DNA from 2 places in the Lysinibacillus fusiformis genome. Region 2 is predicted to be linked to the other one. Evidence: riboswitches for the same ligand, from Rfam matches in the RefSeq annotation. Region 2 holds a riboswitch; the other holds the start of a gene.
The links. A riboswitch is a leader RNA that binds a small molecule or an ion and turns the genes downstream of it on or off. The one in region 2 is predicted to bind FMN.
Positions count from the first base shown of each region.

Region 1 (4,687 bases), 280 kb from region 2:
ATGAGCGGACACCCTGCTTACCACCTACTATCACCATCAACGCAAATAAAATAACTGCTAATAAGACGATAACATTCATTCTTGAACCCTCTTTCGATTAATGAAAAATATAGCAGTATACTGACTAATAGGAATCGTGAGGACAACACCAATACCCCCTGCTAAGGCACGGGCTAATTCTAAAGAAAGATTCAAGGACAATGTGAGTCCTAATGTGGAAGAATTTTTCAAATAGAGAATAATCATAGGGATGGAGCCGCAAAGGTAGGCAAAGAATAAAATACTTGTAATCGTACCCATGATATCTTTACCGATTTCATGTCCCGAAGATTTAAGTGCTTTGACAGAGATAGTAGGATCTTGCTCGTATAAAGCAAAAATGGAGGAAGCCATCGTAATAGAGACGTCCATGACAGCCCCAAGCGAGCCAATAAATAAACCTGCCATAAAGACTGTGCGATAGGGCCGTGTTAAAAATTGCATTTCTTCATAACGAAGACCATTTTCACCTGTCAACCAAATCACAATTGAGCTAATGATAAGCGCTATAACGGTTCCTAAAAGTGTGGACACAATGGCTACATACGTTTTTGTATTCAATCCACTAATGAGTAGGAGCGAAATAATGGTAAATAACAGGGCACAAATACCACTAACGAATAACAGACTTACGCCCCCATGTGTAACATAAAGATCTAATGCAAATGATAAGATCAAGGCATTGACAACCAAACTAATGATAGAAAACAAGCCCTGTCTTTTGCCTATAATGAGTAAGGCAAAAATAAAAATCCACGCAATCATGATCATGGTTTGATCACGTTTTAAATCGAGGATGGTACCTGTTAACCCTGATTGTGTTGTGTGATTATCTATGGTGACAAAGATTTCATTGCCTACATGGTATTTTTGATCAAAAGCACCAGAAGAAGAATAGTCATTCATCAAATGAATGGATTGCCCCTTATACTGTCCATTTTTGATCATGGCCGTAATTTCCTGTGTAAACAATTCATCCTCATTCTCATACATATCTGTCATCGGTTCCGATTCTGTGACGTTCACCTGTATTACTTCCGCTATCGGTCGTTCATAAAATTTTTCATTATGATGGACGAAAACAATTGAAATTCCACAACAGAGTGCTAATAAGGCATAGAAAACACCTTGCTTAAACGGTATATTTTTTAAAAATGTCAAGGAAATGACCTCCAAACTGTTAGACTGAATAGTCACCTGTAAAGGAACGTTTTTTTGATTGAGAAGTTTCACAAACAAGTTAAATGTCATCATTTTAATAATTTCTTTTACATTTATCAAGTCACGTCAGAGCTGCTTAAAATTTATATGACGAAAAAAATTTAAAAAGAAGGATGGATAATATAATAAAATAGTGTTATCGTAAGACTAGCTAAATAAAAGTATCCTTCGGGGTAGGGTGAAATTCCCGATCGGCGGTGATGAAGCAATTCAAAGTCCGTGAGCGCAAGCTGATTTGGTGCAAATCCAAAACCGACAGTGACAGTCTGGATGGGAGAAGGGTAAAAATGCGAGCTTTTTAAATTAATTCTAATTTAGAAGGTTTATTTGACTATGCATTTATTACGCCACTTCCCAATCATCTTTTGGGAAGTTTTTTTATTTAGCTACAATCGAATAGAAGATGTTCTTCGGGGTAGGGTGAAATTCCCAATCGGCGGTGATGAAGCAATTCAAAGTCCGTGAGCGCAAGCTGATTTGGTGCAAATCCAAAACCGACAGTGATAGTCTGGATGGGAGAAGAACAAATGAGATGACAGTCTATGGAAAAAATCGTTTTCAAGTAGGCTTATTTGTTGATGTCTTATACTCCCAAAACCCCTTTGATGAAAGGGGTTTTTATTTTTTATTGGTAGCTAGTGAAGGGAGAAGGATAAAACACAAAAACAGGTGGATAGACTTTCAAAAATGACGGATAAAACTTCAAAAGTGAAGGATAGAAGAGCAAATAAGAAGAGTAGGTGATGGAATGTTTACAGGGCTTGTAGAGGATATTGGTGTCGTAAAAGCTGTGCAAAGCGATCGGGACAGTATGAAAATTACGGTTCAATCCGTCAAGATAGCGGAGGATGTCAAGCTTGGCGACAGTATAGCAGTCAATGGTGTTTGTTTAACGGTGACACAATTTACTGAACAGCAGCTTACAATGGATGTTATGCCAGAAACAGTGAAAGCAACAAATTTACAGCAGCTGGCGCTAGGTGATTCAGTTAATTTGGAGCGTGCCATGCCTGCTAATGGACGATTTGGCGGTCATTTTGTTGCTGGTCATGTTGATGGAGTCGGTAAAATTTTGCGCATACGTCCAGTAGCAAATGCCGTTTATATGGATATAGAAATGTCAGATGAACTAACAAGCTTTTGTATTCCGAAGGGTTCCATAACAATTGATGGCACAAGCTTAACCCTTTTTCATGTTGAAGCGAATCGTGTCACGATTTCGCTCATTCCTCATACTTACAAAGAAACCGTTTTAGGTATGAAGAGGGTTGGAGCAATCGTTAATATCGAAACAGATTTAGTCGGTAAATATATTTTACAGCAACTAAAAAAAGGGCAAGTAACGCCAACAATTACGAGAGATTATTTAGCACAACATGGTTTTTAAAATAACAGAATGAGGAGATGATAATCGTGCTACATACAATTGAAGAAGCCATTGAGGATTTAAAGCAAGGCAACATGATTGTGGTGGTCGATGATGAGGATCGGGAAAATGAAGGAGATCTGCTGGCACTCGCTGAATTCATCACACCAGCAACGATCAACTTTATGGCAACCTATGGTAGAGGTTTAATCTGTACACCGATTTCGCAACAGATCGCACATAAGCTAGATTTACATCCGATGGTTCAGCGCAATACGGATAACCATCAAACCGCATTTACGGTGAGTATTGACCATGAAGATACAACGACAGGGATTAGCGCCTTTGAGCGTGCATTAACAATACAGAAAATGATAGAAAAGCAAGCTAAGCCGACTGATTTTCGTCGACCAGGTCATATTTTTCCGCTGATTGCGAAGGAGCATGGTGTGTTAGAACGGAGAGGGCATACAGAAGCGACAGTTGATTTGGCGAAGCTTTGTCATAGTGTACCAGCAGGTGTTATTTGTGAAATTATGGGTGATGATGGGCAAATGCTTCGTTTTGAGGAACTGACAAAGTTCGCGGCACATCATGGCTTAAAAATGATATCAATAGAAGCATTGGTTGTTTATCGTAATCAGTTATCCACAAATGAAAATAAAATTTCTATTTAAAAAGGAGCAAGAACAATGGGTCAAACATTTGAAGCACAATTAATTGGAACGGATTTAAAAATTGCAGTAGTTGTAGGTCGTTTTAATGAGTTCATTACAAGCAAATTATTAGATGGAGCAATGGATGGTTTAACACGCCATGGGGTTGATCCCGCATCTATTGATGTCGCATGGGTTCCAGGGGCTTTTGAAGTTCCTTTTATTGCGAAACAACTGGCAGAAACAAAGAAATATGATGCCATTATTGGTTTAGGTACCGTTATTCGTGGCTCTACAACTCATTATGACTATGTTTGTAATGAATCAGCAAAAGGCATTGCCAATGTATCGTTAACAACGAATGTACCTGTTATTTTCGGTATTGTCACGACTGAAAATATTGAACAGGCGATTGAAAGAGCAGGCACGAAATCTGGTAATAAAGGCTATGATGCTGCAATGTCTGCGATTGAGATGGCGAATCTAAAGAAAATGATTGGCTGAGGATAATTTGAATAACTCGTCACAACATTTGTTTCTTTGAATATTTTGAACAACCGTGGGAAAAATATGCTTAAGTGTATTTATTGAAGGTGATTGTTTTCATAAATGTACTAATCTTGAGCTGGCTCAGTAGGAGATGAGAAGTATTTCATCAATGGAACAAATGATCAATTTGAAAATGTTGAAATCACTATTTCAACGCTCTGCTGATGTGATTTTCCAACAATATAATTTTCAGCAATATACAGTACATTTGATAACTTGTGATGCAATGGTCAATGAGCAAATACTTCAAACTGTGGTTGTTCAACGTGTTCAATCTTTGTTAAGCAAAGTCTCTGAGGACATGTTAGAGGAAGAAATCGAACAGCATTTACACATTCCCTATTTACAAAAGATTTTATCGAAAGAGGATGCAGTGACAAGGGTCTATAAAGGCCATGTCTTATTGTATTTTGAAGAAAATCAGTTACTTTATTCTAGCGATATTTCAAAAAGACCAAATCGAGAGCCTGGGGAAACAACACTAGAACTAGTGGTCAAAGGACCTAGAGATGACTTTATTGAAGATGTTTTTATTAATATTGCTTTATTAAGAAAACGATTACCCACTAATTCTTTTAGTGTTGAGACATTAGAAATTGGCAAGCGTTCTAAAACAACAGTAGCCATCCTTTATATGGAAGACATTGTGAATTTAAATATGCTGGAACAAATTCGACTTCAATTACAAAAAATCGATACGGATATTGTTATCAATGGTGATTTGTTAATGGAAACAATCGAAAAGACAGCAACCATCCTTCCAAGACATGATTATACAGGAAGACCTGATTTTGCTATGCAGGCATTAATGAGAGGAAGAATTCTCTTAATGATTGATGGTGTGTCCTATGCCATA
Region 1 covers NZ_CP070490.1:3,461,978-3,466,664, forward strand. Annotated here, with positions in the region: gene JTI58_RS16830 (YibE/F family protein) at 1-79, opposite strand, end outside; gene JTI58_RS16835 (YibE/F family protein) at 76-1,200, opposite strand; FMN riboswitch at 1,421-1,546, shown strand; FMN riboswitch at 1,663-1,788, shown strand; gene ribE (riboflavin synthase) at 2,009-2,647, shown strand; gene ribB (3,4-dihydroxy-2-butanone-4-phosphate synthase) at 2,674-3,303, shown strand; gene ribH (6,7-dimethyl-8-ribityllumazine synthase) at 3,319-3,786, shown strand; gene JTI58_RS16855 (spore germination protein) at 3,941-4,687, shown strand, end outside.
Region 1: it holds a riboswitch for FMN, as region 2 does, so the genes downstream of both, ribE (riboflavin synthase) here and JTI58_RS15480 (ECF transporter S component) in region 2, are expected to answer to the same signal.

Region 2 (4,687 bases):
TTTCCTAATGGAAGCATGATGTTTGACACTAGAAAATCGGTTGCATCAAAAATACTTTTCTCAAAAATCGTTATATCCGATAAAACACTAGAAGAAAGTGCTGCTGGAATAGCTGCAATAAATACGACTATACCAAGTAAAAGTGTCCACATTGGACGTGATTTCTGACTATGTTCCATAAATGCCGCGACAATAATTTCATATAAACTAAATGATGACGTTAATGTGGCAAATAAAAATAGTAATAAAAACATCGCTAAAAATACTTCACCGAATGGCATTTGACTGAAAGCTGTTGGTAGCACCATAAATAGCAAGCCTGGACCCGCTGCTGGCTCTAAATCAAAGGCGAACACAACAGGGAAAATCGCTAATCCTGCTAAAAATGAGACTAGCACAGTTAACAGCACAACAGAACCTGCTGAATTTGGCAGACTTACATCTTTTTTTAGATAAGAACTATATGTAACAAGACAAGAGAATCCCACTGCTAACCCAAAGAACGATTGCCCCAGCGCTTCTAATAATGCCTTTCCAGTAATATTCGAGAAATCAGGCCATAAGAAGAATTTTACGCCCTCCATTGCCCCATCCAATGTAACAGCACGCACAACAAGGACAATGAACATTATAAAGAGTAGCGGCATCATCCATTTATTGGCCTTTTCAATCCCATTTTGTACACCTAACGAAATCACAAGTACATTGGCTAATGTAAACAACACTAAACCAACTAGCGTAATCCAAGGCGTACCTATAATTTTTCCAAATAGCTCAGCTGGATCTACTGCTGGATCGATTACAGCGCCAGCAACACCGAGCCCGCTATAAATAAAGATCCAACCTCCAACTACACTATAAAAAGTTAATAATAAAAAACAACCTAGTACACCCATTCGACCAATCCAAGCCCAGCCTGACTTTGTCGGAGCAATTTTTTTATATGCCGTTACAGCCTCTGATTGTGTACCACGTCCCAAAACATACTCGGACAATAGCATTGGTAACCCTATTAACAAGGTAAATAACACAAAGATTAGGAAAAACGCTCCTCCACCACTTTGTCCCGTTACATAGGGTAGTTTCCAAATTGCCCCTAGTCCAATTGCAGCACCTGCTGATGCTAAAATAAATCCTAATTTACTAGACCACTGTCCCTTTTGTTCACTCATCTCTTCAAACTCCTCAAACATTCTAAACTCTTCCCTATTTTACATGAAAATATAGCTTTCGACTAGGTCATAATGATAAAGTACTAGATAGCTAGAACACTCCATTACTTTTTTCTATGTTTATCCGTTAGTTTTGCCTTTCTATCCGTTCTTTTTAGTAATTTATCCGTTACATCCTTAAACCCTATCCATCATTCCTTCAACAAAAAAACCTCGGGTATATTCACCCGAGGTTAGCGTATATTATTTTGATATATAGATAGAACGTTGACGGTCGATCCATTTGCGCATTGTTGTAAATAAAAACGCCATAATAGCCGTTAATAAAATACCTTTCACAATGTTAAATGGTAAAATCCCAGCGACAATCATTTTATAAAGTGAGTCACCTACAACAGGTTCCATTCCTAAGAAGTATGTGTACATTGGTAAAAATACTACATAGTTTAAAATACTCATGCCTACTGCCATAACGACTGTACCTGTTGCTAAACCTCCAACAAGACCAGCAATTGTTTTAAATCGATTAAAAATAAAGCTTACTGGTAAAATAAATAAAATACCTGTTGTAAAGTTAGCAATATGACCTACTGGCACACCTGTTGGCGTTCCTGAGAAAATCCAATCCAATACATTTTTAAATAACTCTACTAAAATACCAGCTACAGGCCCCATTGTGATGGCTGCTATTAATGCAGGCATATCACTAAAGTCCACTTCCAAAAATGCTGGGAACGGCGGAATTGGGAAATTAAAAAGCATTAATAAAAACGAAATACTGCTCAGCATACCAATCGTAATAAACGATTGAAGTTTAACATTCTTCTTCATAGAAAACTCTCTCCTCTTTGCTGATTCAATCTCGCAAGAAGAAAGGTGACGATCTTTCAATTGTTAGCATGAAAAAACCCTTATGCATGAAAAAGCACAAGGGAGAAAGGCATGACGAATAAGCGTCAATATAAACTATTTTTTGAGCACTGTTTAAAAAGCCCTACAAAAAAGCGCTCGGCTATAGTTCACTTCATAACAATGAATGACGATCGTACCTCCATCTTCTCCCATCCAGACTTTAACTGTCGGCCTTGGAATCACACCAAGTCAGCCATGCAAATAAATTTGCACAGGTCGCGGGCTGAAGAGTGTAGCATAAACCATTCGAGTTAATGAAAAACATTAACGGTTTACCACTCTATTACCGCCGGTCGGGATTTTCACCCTGCCCCGAAGATGAATCATATTATTTTATACTACAACCTTACTATAATTAATTATCAAGAAAAAGTAAATAGTTCTGCTTAAAAAAATCCGATTAGATTTGTATGTATTATAAAAATGAGGCTGGGACATAACTAGCCTCAATTAGTGAGAAATCCTAATTTGAATGAATTCAAATTAGGATTTCTCTATTTTTTATGTTGTCTCCATACCTAATGGCTGTGAATTTTCTTAAATTCACAGCCATTAATGCCAGACCTATTTCATTTTTAACCTTCGATTTTCCTCGAACAGAAAATCGAGTGAAACGCAAATTAGCTTTCAAGAATCCAAAAACTGGTTCCACGTCAATTTTGCGTTGACGATAAATGGTACTCGTTTTTTCTTCTGAAAGCTTTGTTCTTACATATTCTTTTTGCTGTTCCCACTTCTCATTCACTATTAACTTACGATTATTTCCTTCTTTTGCTTTTGTACATAATGAACGGAATGGGCATTCGGAACAGTCTTCACATTCGTATACCTTAAACTCGCGCGTGAAATCATATTGATCCGTTTTCGTGGTACGATATTTAAATACAAGCTGTTGTTGGTTCGGGCATGTGTATTGATCATTTTCTTCATCATAATCCCAGTATGCTGTATTGAATTCGTTTTGTTTATACTTTTTCTTTTGTTCTTTTAAATACAAGTTATACGTAATTAAGGCTTCTCGTTTACGATTCGAAAGGATATCATCATAATTTTGTTCGCTACCATATCCAGCATCTGCGACAACGTGTTTTGGTAGTTCAAAATAATGTTGTTCGATTTCATCTAAAAACGGGATTAAGGTACGTGTATCCGTTGGGTTCGAATAGATACTATAGGCAAGCACATATTGACCTTCTGTTGCGACTTGGATGTTATAACCTGCTTTCAATTGACCATTTTTCATATAGTCATCCTTCATTCGCATAAATGTGGCATCTGAGTCCGTCTTGGAATAACTATTTCGCATGCCAAAGATTTCAAAGTCTTTTTGATATTTTAGTTTACGTACAATATAGTCGATTAATTGTTTGCGTGCTTGCTTTGGGAATTTCCGTTCGGCTCTTAAAGCTTTTCGCGCAGCTACATCCGATGAATCCTCTATTTTTTGATCATACGCGGAAATCACTTCGTCTACTTTTTCTACCATCTGGGCGAGCTCTTCTACTGCTAATTCTTCTACATTTTCTCGTTCAATTTCTGGTATGATTTCTTTCTCGAGTAGCTCATCGTATAACTGGTTTGATTTTTCAATTAATCCGTTATGATATTTCTCGATGGATTTTTTCCACACGAAAGTAAATTTGTTCGCATTGGCTTCGATCTTTGTTCCATCAATAAAAATAGCTTCCTGATCAATTAATTCTTCTTGGACCAACTGGCAACGGAATTGGACGAAACATTGGCGGATCAACTCTTTCATTTCTGGTTGAACACGAAAACGGTTGATCGTGCGGTAGCTTGGTTCATACCCTTGAGCTAGCCACATCATCCGAAGACTATCTTTTAATAGGGCTTCAATTTTACGCCCTGAGAAGACAGATTGTGTATAAGCACATAAGATAATTTTAAGCATCATGCGTGGATGGTAGGCGGGACAGCCTTCATTTCGAAGGAATGGTTCAAACGCTTCAGGCGAGATACTTTCAACTAGATGGTGGACATGGAAGGCAATATCATTTTTTTGTAATGTTACTTCTAAATCTAAAGGCAAAACTAATTGATTCATGTTATAATTTTTAAACATAAGGATCCTTCTTTCTGTATAATTTTGTTGTGGTGACTTAATTTTATCAGAAGTGATCCTTATTTTTTTATGAAAAAATTTAAAGCCTGTGAAATTTTACTGATCGTAAAATTTCACAGGCTTTTTAATTTAGAGGTGGGTTTTGTCCCAGCCTCATTTTTGACTAAGGCATATATTGTTTATTTGGCCCCACAGGCTTTGGCAAATACGTTTTCAAATCGAATCCTTCCCAGCTTTCTTGGACCACATTATCTAAGCGTAATTGTTGGCCAAAGCCAGCAGCAGTTAACATCATGGCCTCAATCAATTGCGTGGCGCGGATTGGCTCCATCGATGCTAAATCTAAGGGGATATCAAATGTAACGACGACACCTTCCGCTTCCTCTTTCACGGTATAAGTCACATTTTCAGGAACAACTGTTACATAAACATCATCATTTTTGTTTTTCATGAGTGTAAGTGCCTCTGTAACATTTGCAAATGTTTGACGGAAATCTGGTGACAGATATTCCGCACCATT
Region 2 covers NZ_CP070490.1:3,179,893-3,184,579, reverse strand. Annotated here, with positions in the region: gene JTI58_RS15485 (sodium-dependent transporter) at 1-1,172, opposite strand, end outside; gene JTI58_RS15480 (ECF transporter S component) at 1,416-2,003, opposite strand; FMN riboswitch at 2,222-2,408, opposite strand; gene JTI58_RS15475 (IS1182 family transposase) at 2,563-4,167, opposite strand; gene JTI58_RS15470 (RNA polymerase subunit sigma) at 4,331-4,687, opposite strand, start outside.